3 regions of the Pseudarthrobacter sp. NIBRBAC000502770 genome follow, and region 1 is predicted to be linked to each of the others. Evidence: riboswitches for the same ligand, from Rfam matches in the RefSeq annotation. Region 1 holds a riboswitch; each other region holds the start of a gene.
What was found. Region 1 has a riboswitch for thiamine pyrophosphate ahead of thiC (phosphomethylpyrimidine synthase ThiC). Riboswitches for the same ligand answer to the same signal wherever they lie in the genome.
Positions count from the first base shown of each region.

Region 2: linked by a shared signal. The riboswitch ahead of thiO (glycine oxidase ThiO) and the one ahead of thiC (phosphomethylpyrimidine synthase ThiC) in region 1 are both predicted to bind thiamine pyrophosphate.
Region 3: linked by a shared signal. The riboswitch ahead of NIBR502770_RS16470 (ECF transporter S component) and the one ahead of thiC (phosphomethylpyrimidine synthase ThiC) in region 1 are both predicted to bind thiamine pyrophosphate.

Region 1 is NZ_CP041198.1:1,961,949-1,965,846, forward strand. Features, by position in the region: gene NIBR502770_RS09460 (VOC family protein) at 1-75, opposite strand, end outside; gene NIBR502770_RS09465 (amidohydrolase family protein) at 178-1,260, opposite strand; TPP riboswitch at 1,338-1,445, shown strand; gene thiC (phosphomethylpyrimidine synthase ThiC) at 1,441-3,267, shown strand; gene NIBR502770_RS09475 (alpha/beta fold hydrolase) at 3,264-3,898, opposite strand, start outside.
Region 2 is NZ_CP041198.1:2,336,961-2,340,858, reverse strand. Features, by position in the region: partial or broken gene NIBR502770_RS11170 (RNB domain-containing ribonuclease) at 1-1,298, opposite strand, end outside; gene thiE (thiamine phosphate synthase) at 1,338-2,078, opposite strand; TPP riboswitch at 2,106-2,224, shown strand; gene thiO (glycine oxidase ThiO) at 2,217-3,512, shown strand; gene thiS (sulfur carrier protein ThiS) at 3,509-3,745, shown strand; gene NIBR502770_RS11150 (thiazole synthase) at 3,750-3,898, shown strand, end outside.
Region 3 is NZ_CP041198.1:3,440,048-3,443,945, forward strand. Features, by position in the region: gene NIBR502770_RS16460 (energy-coupling factor transporter transmembrane protein EcfT) at 1-87, opposite strand, end outside; gene NIBR502770_RS16465 (ABC transporter ATP-binding protein) at 84-1,628, opposite strand; gene NIBR502770_RS16470 (ECF transporter S component) at 1,628-2,251, opposite strand; TPP riboswitch at 2,319-2,459, opposite strand; gene NIBR502770_RS16475 (MFS transporter) at 2,689-3,898, opposite strand, start outside.

The DNA.
Region 1 (3,898 bases):
GCCCACCTTGAGCATCACGGTGCCCATGGCGAGGTCGGCAGGAAGAAGATCCTGGCTGCTGGCTGATCCGGTCATTGAAGGCTCCTAGCATTGGCGGCCGTCCCATTGGCGGCCTCTCACACATTAAAATTACTTGAAGCTTCAATTTATTCCAAGTCCTCCGTGAGCCGTTTTTCGTCAGCGAATAATCCGCCCGCCCAGCACCACGTGCTCCAGGGCCGTAATGGTCTCCGGTGCCGCCCGCGGGTCTTCCCGGCATACAACGACGTCGGCGCGGGCACCCTCCTCCATCCCGTCCGCTCCCAGCCACGCACGGGCTGCCCAGCAGGCGGCGTCCAGGGCCGCCTCCATGGGCAGGCCGGCGCCGTGCAGGGCGAGGATTTCGTCCGTGATCCTGCCGTGCCGTATCACGCTGCCGGCATCGGTACCGGCAAAGATGCGTACACCCGCGGCATGGGCTTGCGCCACCCGCTCCATCCTGCCTTCCCAGAGGACGCGCATGTGGGCGGCATAACGCGGGAACTTGGGCTCCGCCTGCGCAGCAATGTCGGGGAAGGTGGCGATATTGATGAGCGTGGGCACGATCGGTACGCCCTGCTCCACGAACCGGGGCACGTGGCGGGGAAGGAGCCCGGTAGCGTGCTCGACGCAGTCGATGCCCGCGTCCAGCACCTGGTCCAGGGTGTCTTCAGCGAAGCAGTGCGCTGTTACCCGGGCACCTTCGTCGTGTGCCGCCTGGACGGCATCGCGTACGACGGCGGCAGGAAAGGACGGCGACAGGTCGCCGGCGCTCCGGTCAATCCAGTCCCCCACGAGCTTGACCCAGCCGTCGCCGTCGCGCGCCTGCTTCCGGACGGCCTCCACGAGGCCCTCGGGTTCCACTTCCTCGGCGAAGCCCCGCAGGTAGCGGCGCGTCCGGGCAATATGGCGCCCGGCCCGGATCAGCACCGGGAAGTCCACTCCGCCCTGCATCCAGCGGGTATCTGCCGGCGAGCCCGCGTCCCGGACCAGCAGGGTTCCCGCGCTAAGGTCCGCCTCCGCCTGGTCCCTGGCCGCCGCGGGCTCGACCGGACCAGTGGCCCCAAGCCCAATGTGGCAGTGGGCGTCCACGAAGCCCGGCAGCACCCAGCCATCCAAAACCCGGTCCGGAGCAGCCGCCGGCCGGCTGAACGTAAGCCTGCCGTCCACGGACCAGAGCCCGTGCCGCACCGTGTCCGGTGCGGTCAGGACGGGGCCGGGGAAGTTGATGATGCCTGCCATGGGGCTCCTTTCGATGCCCGGCCAGGCTAGCACCGCAATTATGACAAGGCCGCTCCAGGCGCCTGTGGTAGCTTCGTTCCTGACCACACGGGTGCCCTTGCAGGGGCTGAGATCGGGCTGACGCAGCCTGCGACCGTTGAACCTGTCCGGGTAATGCCGGCGAAGGAAGTGAGTATTCCCTTGAGTACGCAAAACACCCAGTTGAACCCTGCCCTCCAGCCGTCTGACAGGGTGCCCGGCGGCGCGTCCATGCCGCCGGAAACCCAGTCGTTGAAGTCGCATTCCCTCGCCTACCTCGGGGATGAGGCGTCCGGGATCCGGGTACCGGTGACGGAAATTGCCCTTGAGCCGTCCCCCAACGGCCAGCCGAACGCACCGTTCCGGACGTACCGGACGGCGGGGCCGGGAAGCGACCCCGTCCGCGGCCTGGACCCTTTCCGCGCGGAGTGGATCGTGGCGCGCGGAGACACCGAGGCCTACAGCGGCAGGGAACGCAACCTGCTGGACGACGGCCGCTCGGCCGTCCGCCGCGGCGCCGCCTCCGCGGAGTGGAAGGGCGCGCAGCCCGTGCCCCGCCGCGCCGTCGACGGCCGGACGGTGACGCAGATGCACTATGCCCGGCAGGGCGTCATCACGCAGGAAATGCGGTTCGTGGCGCTGCGCGAGAACTGCGATGTGGAATTGGTGCGCAGCGAAGTGGCTGCCGGCCGCGCCATCATTCCCAACAACATCAACCATCCGGAATCCGAGCCCATGATCATCGGCAAGGCCTTCCTGGTGAAGATCAACGCGAACATCGGCAACTCGGCCGTGACGAGTTCGATCGCCGAGGAAGTGGACAAGCTGCAGTGGGCAACCCAGTGGGGCGCGGACACCGTCATGGACTTGTCCACCGGCGATGACATCCACACCACGCGGGAGTGGATCATCCGCAACTCCCCGGTGCCCATTGGAACCGTCCCCATCTACCAGGCCTTGGAAAAGGTCAACGGTGAGGCCAACGCCCTGACCTGGGAAATCTTCCGGGACACCGTGATCGAACAGTGCGAACAGGGTGTGGACTACATGACCATCCACGCGGGCGTGCTGCTCCGCTATGTCCCGCTCACCGCCAACCGCGTCACCGGCATTGTCTCGCGGGGCGGCTCCATCATGGCGGGCTGGTGCCTGGCCCACCACCAGGAGAACTTCCTGTACACGCACTTCGACGAGCTGTGCGAAATCTTCGCCAAATACGACGTCGCCTTCTCGCTGGGCGACGGCCTCCGCCCCGGTTCGACGGCGGACGCCAACGACGCCGCGCAGTTCGCTGAGCTGGACACCCTCGCCGAACTGACGCAGCGGGCCTGGGAGTACGACGTGCAGGTGATGGTGGAGGGGCCGGGCCACGTTCCCTTCCACCTGGTCCGCGAGAACGTGGAGCGGCAGCAGGAGCTGTGCAAGGGTGCGCCCTTCTATACCCTGGGGCCCCTGGTGACGGATGTGGCGCCCGGGTATGACCACATCACCTCGGCCATTGGCGCCACCGAGATCGCCCGGTACGGCACAGCCATGCTCTGCTACGTCACGCCGAAGGAACACCTGGGCCTGCCCAACAAGGACGACGTGAAAACGGGCGTGATCACGTACAAGATCGCAGCGCACGCCGCGGACCTGGCCAAGGGCCACCCCGGGGCGCATGAGCGCGATGACGCCCTGTCCAAGGCGAGATTCGAATTCCGCTGGCGGGACCAGTTCGCGCTGTCCCTGGACCCCGTGACCGCGGAGTCGTTCCACGATGAGACGCTACCGGCCGAACCGGCCAAGACGGCGCACTTTTGCTCCATGTGCGGTCCGAAGTTCTGCTCCATGCGGATCAGCCAGGACATCCGGGACGAATATGGCTCAGCGGACACGCAGGCGGCGCTGGCGGACCTGGCCTCCGGCATGCGGGGGAAGAACGAGGAGTTCCTGGCAGCCGGCGGCAAGGTCTACCTGCCGGAGCTGCGGGTCCCCGCTGACGGCTAGGACGCCCGGGCTGGCTGGCTCCTGCCGACCCCGCTGATGAACTGGCGGATGGCCCGGTCCCCGTCCCGGGAGTCCTGGGGCCGGTGCCCTCCCGCGGCAACGCGGTGCAGGGCGCCGGTCTCCCGGAGGTACCCGGCAATTTCCTCGTACAGCGGCTCCCAGCCACCAGTCAGGACCAAGGTGGGGACGCCGGGAACAATATGCAACGGCGCTTCCCAGGAAGGCTCCTGGAGCCGCAGCCGCCGCGCGGACCGCTTCTCCTCGGTGGTGGCAGGCTGCTGCAGGTCGGTGGCGTAGATCCGGCGGACAAACTCGCGCTGGAAGTCGTCATCGCTGAGCTGGTGGCGGACGTCGAACAGTGGCTGCATCAGGCGGATGTGGGCGGCCGTGGCCGGCAGTTCCGCCGTCAGGGACAGGCAGGCGGGCTCCACCAGCGTCAGGGAAAAGACCAGGTCCGGGCGTTCGACGGCGGCCATCATGGCGGCGATTGCCCCCTGGGCGTGCGCAACGACGTGTCCGCCGGCAGCGCCACGGCCGTCGTCGCCCAGGGACCGCAGGATGATCGCGGTATCTTCCGTGAACGACGAATCCACCGGCTCCGCGGCGGCATCGTAGCCGTGCCGGCGGAGGA
Region 2 (3,898 bases), 380 kb from region 1:
CCGTTCTGCGGCTTGGATCCGGAGATGACGATCGCATCGAATTCCTGCCCGATGTGGTTCAGCAGCAGTGCCGCTTCCACGGTATCCAGGGCCAGGCGCTCCATCCTTGACGCCAGCTGGTCCGATCCCGCCATGATGCCCGGAAGCAGGGGCAGGGCTTCGCGCGCCCAGCCGGGAACATCGCCGCCGTTGCTCAGGGCCTCGCAGATGACCAGCACGAACCGGTCCACCAGGCGGCGCAGCGGCGCCGTGGTGTGGGCGTAGGCGGCGCCGATGGCGGACTGGATACCGTCTTCGGGGACCGTCCCGTCAAAGGCGGTGTAGGACGCGCCGCGGAACAGCATCCCGGCCGAATGCATGATGGCCAGCTGGCGCGGGTCGGTGGGATCGAGCGACCGCAGGTATTCGCCGTAGCTGACCTGCCCGTCCCACGGCCTGCCCAGCACTTCGGTCTGCAGCCGGAAGTGCCGCAGCGACCGCTCGTCAGGTGCGGGCATGGTGCGCAGGATGCCCACCTTGCCCTCAAGCATGAGCTGCGCGGCTGCCATTCCGGTCATCAACGAAATCTGCGCGTTCCAGTCCTCGACGGGAAGCTGCGGGACGGCGTCAATCCGGTAGCCGCCGTCCGGCAGCTGGACGATTTCCTGCTCGGGCATGTTCAGGCTGGCGCCCTCCCGTGCCCGTTCCAGCGCCACGCGTTTCAGCCCCACCTCGCGGAGCAGCCGGAGGACGGGTGGGGCGGTCCCGGCGTCGAGGTCGGCCTGGGCACCTTTGTAGCTGAGCTTGTCGCGGCTGCGGACCCGCGCCCGCCGGACGCCGACGGTAATCACGGACGCTTCGCCGTCGAGCGTGAAGTCCCAGACGAAAGCCGAGCACTCCTGGCCGGGCAGCAGGCTGCCGGCCCCCTCGCTGATCACCTCCGGATGCAGCGGGATCCGGCCGTCCGGAGCGTAGAACGTCTGTCCGCGGCGCCGGGTCTCGGCGTCCAGCGGCCCGCCCGGTGCAACGAATGCGGGGACGTCGGCGATGGCATACATGACGCGGTAGCCGGTGCCGTCCGGTTCGATGAAGACTGCCTGGTCCAGGTCCGTGGAGGACGCCGGATCGATAGTCACGAACTCGACGGCGGTCAGGTCGTAGGACGGCAGCTTCAGCGCCGCGACGGCGGCCCGGGCGTCTTCCACCGCGTCGGCAGGATACGGCCCGGGCAGCTCAAGTTCGGTCCGCAGCAGGCCCAGCGCCTCTTCCAAGGCGTTCCTGTGGTCACGGACGTTAGGGGCCAACCGATGATGCGACACAAAATTCAGCGTAGCGCCAAGTCCCGGGATTAAGCAGTCTCAGCCGTCCAGCGCGCCGAGGAGCGAGGCAGCGGCTGCCGCGGGGTCGGCGGCCTCGGTGATGGCGCGGACCACCACGATCCGGCGTGCACCGGCCGCCACCACCTCGCGGACGTTTCCGTGGTCGATGCCGCCGATGGCAAACCACGGCACCGGATCCCCGGCCTGCCCGGAGGCATCGGCGGCGTACTTCACCAGTTCAGGCCCGACGGCGGCCCTGCCGGGTTTGGTGGGTGTGGCCCATACCGGCCCAACGCAGAAGTAGTCCAGCCCGGACGGGCCGCCGGTTGCAGCGAGGGCGGCGTCGACCTGGCCCGTGGTGTGGCTGGAGAGGCCGATGGCGGCGTTGCCGTTGACCAGCGTGCGCGCCGCAGCCAGCGGAAGGTCCTTTTGGCCGATGTGGAACACCGGTGCCCCGGACAGCACGGCAATATCGGCGCGGTCATTGACGGCCCACAGCCGGCCATGGCGTACCGCGGTCTCCTTCAACGCCGCCAGGAGGTCCAGTTCCTCGGCGGCCTCGATGGTCTTGTCCCGCAGCTGGATGATGTCCACGCCGCCGGCAAACGCGGCGTCCACAAACTCCGCGAAGTCGCCGTGCGCAGTGCGTGCATCGGTGCACAGGTACAGGCGGGCCGCCTTCAGGGCGTCGTTGTGGCCGGCGTTGGCAACTTCGGCTATGCCGGCCGGGGCTGCTGGAGCGTGGGGGCCTGCGGGCAGGGAGGAAGCGGACACATTCATGCCTGCAAGCCTAGTTCCTCTAAACTGGCCTGGTACTGCGGGAGCCCGCGGCAGCTGTCACAAAGCGCCGGGCTGAGAGGGCGTCAGAGCCGACCGCTTGACCTGATCCGGTTAATGCCGGCGTAGGGAAGGAACCGTATGAGCACCCCCGTTGACCATCGTGCCGGGCCGTCCAGTGCCCCCCGTTCCTCGGTCCGCGCGGACGTCGCCGTCATCGGCGGCGGAGTGGTGGGCCATGGCATCGCCTGGGAGGCGCAGCGCTCCGGCCGCTCCGTGGCCCTGATCGATGACGCGCCCGGAAGCGGCGCCAGCTGGGCCGCCGCAGGAATGCTGGCCCCCGTCAGCGAACTGCACTACCAGGAGGAGGACCTCCTGGAACTGATGCTTGACGCTTCCTCCCGCTGGCCCGGTTTCGCCGCAGCCATCGCAGGAGCCACCTCCGGTTCCGGATACCTGACGACGCCGACACTCGCCGTGGGTGCCGACGCCGCGGACCGCCGCGCGCTGATGGACCTCCGCGCCGTACAGCAGGCCAACGGACTTGCCGTGGAACCACTCACCGTACGGGACGCCCGCAAACGCGAGCCACTCCTCAGCCCCGCGATAGCCTGCGCCCTTGACACGCCTGCGGACCACCAGGTCGATCCCCGCCGCCTGCTGGCTGCCCTCCGGCAGGCCCTCGCCGGTGCCGTCCGCGGGAAGCCTGGCCTGGCGGTGGCAGGGGCAGTGGAAGGGTATGCCGTGCCGGACCGGGCCGGCGGCCTGCTGTGGGAGGGCGGAAGCGTCGTCGGCGCCAGCCTGGCTGGCGGCGGCACCGTCCTGGCAACGGAAACGATCGTGGCCAACGGGCTGCAGGCAGGGGACCTGGGCGGCCTGCCCGACGGCCTCGACCTGCCCCTGCGCCCCGTACACGGAGACATCCTCCGCCTCGCCGTTCCGCAGCACCTCCAGCCCCTTGTGACGTCCACGGTGCGCGGGCTGGTGCACGGTGTCCCCGTCTATATCGTTCCCCGGCAGGACGGGACCGTGGTCATCGGAGCCACCCAGCGCGAGGACGCGCTGTCCGATGCCGTCAGCGCCGGGGGCGTCTATCAGCTGCTGCGCGATGCCCAGGCGCTGGTGCCCGCCGTCGCCGAACTGGAGCTGCTGGAGTGCACCGCAAGGGCCCGGCCCGGAACCCCCGACAACGCGCCGCTGCTGGGCCGCGTTCCGGCGACCCCCGGATCTGCAGGCGACAAGGCCGGGCACGTCCCCGGACTCATCATCGCCACCGGGTTCTTCCGGCACGGGGTGCTGCTCACTCCCGCTGCCGCAGCCATCTGCGCCGGGTTGCTGGACGGGCATGCCGACCCGCGCTGGGCGCCCTTCAGTCCGGAGCGGTTCTCGCGTCCGGCCGCCGCCCGCACAAACCACCACACCAAGGAGACAGTGTGAACATCACCCTGAACGGAAACACCCACACGGTGGCGGACGGCACCTCCATCACCACGCTCGTCAGCCAGGTCACCGGACGCCCGCTGGCACCGAACGGCCAGGCGACCGACGGCGGGAAGCTGGGGGTCGCCGTCGCCCATAATGCCCAGGTGGTGCCGCGGAGCCAATGGTTCGCCACGGCGCTCGCCGAGGGCGACGACATTGAACTTGTCACAGCAGTACAGGGAGGCTGACACCATGACCGAAACAGGCACCATCAACCCGGCCGGGAATCCCGGGGCCGCCGACGGCCTGGTGATTGACGGCGTCGCCCTTGGATCCCGGCTGATCATGGGCACCGGCGGGGCACCCAGCCTGGACGGCCTGGGCGCTGCACTCCTGGCATC
Region 3 (3,898 bases), 1.5 Mb from region 1:
GATGAGCAGGACCGCCGCGAACTTGCTGAGCGGGTTGGCGCGGGCCAGGAGTGCATGGTTGCCGCTCAAGGTGAGTTCCTGCCTCATGGTGCCACCGCCTCCGCGGCAGCCATCCGCAGTTCCGTCCCGCCCAGGGCCGAGGTGAACTCCGCGTCATGGGTCACGGAAACCACCGCCGTACCCGCATCCAGAAGCTCGGACAGGAATGATGCGAGTTCGGCCCAGGTATTGGCATCCTGCCCGAACGTGGGCTCGTCCAGGATCAGCACCTGGGGGCTGGCGGCAAGGACGGTGGCCACGGAGAGGCGCCGCTTTTCCCCGCCGGAGAGCGTGTAGGGGTTGGCGTCCACCAGCTGGGTGAGCCGCAGGCGCTCCAGCAGTTCGTCCACCCTGTCCGCGCCGTGCCCCAGGTGCCGCGGGCCGAACTGCAGTTCGTCCAGTACCTTCCCGGTGACGAACTGGTGTTCCGGCTCCTGGAACACCGTGCCCACCCGCGAGATCAGCTGCTGGGCCTTCCACTTGTAGGGGTCGATGCCGGCGCCGCGGCTGAGGTCCAGCGTGGCTGAAACCTTCCCCGCCACGGGCTCCAGCAGACCGGCCAGGGTCAGGGCGAAGGTTGACTTGCCGGCACCGTTGGGACCGGTGATGGCCAGGGCCTGCCCGGCGCGGACCTGTGCAGCCACGTCCTCCTGGACCGGCACCGGCGAAATCTTCCGAAAGCCCTGCCGGCGGGCGCGTCCGCGGGACACGGCAAGCTGCTCAGCGGCCAACAACAGGTTCCCCGTTCCCGCGGCCGGGACGGCGGCGCGGGGACGGGTCGCGGGCACATACCCGGGCACCCACACGCCGGCAGCGGCCAGCATGGTCCTCGCCTCACTGAGCACACGGTCCGGCGGGCCGTCCAGGAGCACGGCGGGATCCGAGGCCGAGCCCGGCTGCAGGACAATGATCCGGTCCACCAGGTCCTTCCAGACGGAAACCCGGTGCTCCACCACCACAAGGGTGGCCCCGGTCTTGTCCAGGCAGCGGGCCACGGCGTCGCGGACCTCCAGGACGCCGTCCGGGTCGAGGTTGGCGGTGGGTTCGTCCAGCAGGATCAGGCCGGGACGCATCGCCAGGATGCCCGCCAGCGCCAGGCGCTGCTTTTGCCCGCCGGACAGGGCCGACGTCGGGTGGTCCAGCGGGAGGTGGGAGAGTCCGACGTCGGCAAGCGCCGCGTGCACCCGGGGCCAGATCGCGGCGCGGGGCACCGCGAGGTTTTCGGCGCCGAAGGCGACGTCGTCCCCCACCCGGGAGAGGACCACCTGCGTTTCGGGGTCCTGCTGCATCAGGCCGGCGCGGCCGCGCTGGGCGCGGGGCGCGGCTCCGTCCACCCGGAGCGAACCGGACTCGTCGGCGTCGCCTGATTCGCCGTCGTCGTCGATGTCTCCCAGGACGCCGGCCAGCGCGTGCAGCAGCGTGGACTTCCCTGCGCCGGAGGGGCCGAGCAGGAGCACCCGCTCCCCGGGGGCGATGTCCAGGTCAAGGCCGTGGACGGCGGGTTTGGCCCTGCCGGCATGCCGCCAGCCCCAGCCACGGGCGGTGACGGCGGCGGGGCGGACCGCGCCGGAGTCCTGGGAGGGTGCCATCAGGAGAAGACGGGCTCCGTTGCGGCCTTGCGGGACGCGAAGGAGCTCAGCACCCCGGTGCGTGCCAGGCCGCGGGTGGCAACCCAGGCCAGGGCACCCGCAAGGATGGCCCCGGAAATGGTGGTGAGGACAATGTAGGCCAGCTTGTCGGCGCCGGAGTAGGCGATGTTCCAGCCCCACGGTGCAAACGAATCGTTCAGGCCGCAGAAGAATCCGGCCGCGGCGCCTGCCAGCAGGGACACGGGCAGGTTGAACTTGCGGTAGACGAAGATTGCGAAGATGATTTCCGCGCCCAGGCCCTGGATGAAACCGGAGAACAGGACCGAGGCGCCGTACTGGGAACCCATCAGCAGTTCGCCGGTGGCGGCGACGGTCTCGCAGAACAGGGCGGCCCCGGGCTTGCGGATGATCAGCATTCCCAGCACGCCGGGAATCATCCAGCCCCCGGCGAGCAGGCCGGTCAGGGGTGGGTAGGCTGCGTTCATGGGGGCGGACAGGGCGGCGGCACCCTGGTCCCATGCCCAGAAAATAACGCCGCCCGCGATGGCCACCAGCGCGGCGACGACGATGTCCACGACGCGCCAGGACTTGCTGGTGGTCTTCTTGATTGCTGCAGTACTCATGTGGTCCTCCTGGGAAACAGGAGGGGAAAGTGGACCCGGCCGGCGGCCTGTGGCCGTGGAACCGCGACACTTTGAGAACTCGACTCCCTTGCGCCGGTACTAACCGGATCAGGTTCGAGGGTCTGCGGCTGTCCGCACTCTCAGCGCCCACCTGCGGTGCCCGGCTAATGCCAGGTTGTCCGACGGCGGCGCTCCCCTGTCGTTTTTAGTGTTGCTTTTGGTGTGGGTAACGCTTGTTGTTGTGCCCGGTTGGGCGTGGTCAAGTTTACACCTGGCCGGGCTGGATTGCGGGCTGCCGGCGCCAATCACCCGGATATGACCGGCCCCGGTCCCGGATGCGCCGCGCCCCGGCCGGAAAGCGGCCTTAACTGCCAATGGCAGCGGCACGGACCCAGGAAGGTTCGAGCCGCTGCCGCTGGCAGGCGGCTTGGAGGTTCTCAGGGAGAGAGCTCTTCGAGGACCCTGCCCTTGGTTTCGATGGCGAAGAAGATGGTGACGAGGCCGCCGACGAGGGCTACGGCTGCGAACACCGTGAAGACGAGGCTGATGCCGTAGTTGTCGACGATCCAACCGACCAGGATGGGTCCGATAGCGGAGCCTGCCCGGAGCCAGGCGCTGCCGAATCCAGTGCCGATGGCGCGGAGCCGGGTGGGGTAGAGCTCGGCGGAGTAGAGGTAGAGCGAGAAGGAGACGGTCTGCAGGATGGCGTACGCGATGCTGGCGAACACCACCACCTGGGTCGCGGATACGGCGCCGAGCGCGGTGAGGATGACAAGCGGGACGGTCGCGGTCAGGAACGCGACGGTGTACCAGCGTTTGCGGCCGACGCGGTCGATCAGGAGAGCGCAGAGGACCGATGCCACGACGCCGGCGGCGGAGGTGACCCAGCCGTACGCGAGGCTGGTTTGCAGGGGCAGGTTGAATGTTTGCTTGTAGAGCGTCGGCAGCCAGGTGACCAGGCCGTTGTTGACCATGTAGACGCAGATCCAGAGCATCCAGATCATGAAGGTGCGCTTCTTGTAGATCCCGGAGAACAGTTCGCGCCAATCAGTGCGGGCCGTGGCTTTCGGGTCAACAGGACGCACCACGGGCTCAGAAAGGGTGTGCCCTGCCGCGACCGCTTCCTTTTCGAGCATGGCAACGACGGTTTCGGCTTTGTGGACGTGGCCCCGGGAGGCGAGCCAGCGCGGTGATTCGGGCATCAGCCAACGCATCGGGATGGTGAGAAGGGCCGGGACGATGCCAACGATGAACATGGCCTTCCAGCCCACCACCGGGACCAGGAAGTATCCGGCGATGCCTGCGAACATCAGGCCGACGGGGAAGATCACCTCGTAGAGGAGGAAGAAGCGGCCGCGCTTCTTGGCGCCCACGAATTCGTTGATATAGGCACTGGCGACCGGCACTTCACCGCCGGTGCCGATGCCTTGGATAAATCGGAAGATGATCATGGACGTGGCGCCCCACGCGAAAAGGCATGCGATGTCCATGGAGACGAAGAGCAGGATCGTAAAGAGCAGGACCGGAAGGCGGCCGATTCTTTCGGCGAGTTGGCCAAAGAAGAGGGATCCGAAGATCTGGCCGACGTAGCCGGCGGAGAGGATCATTCCAATTTCCCCGGCGGTGAGGTGCCATTCGGAGGACAAT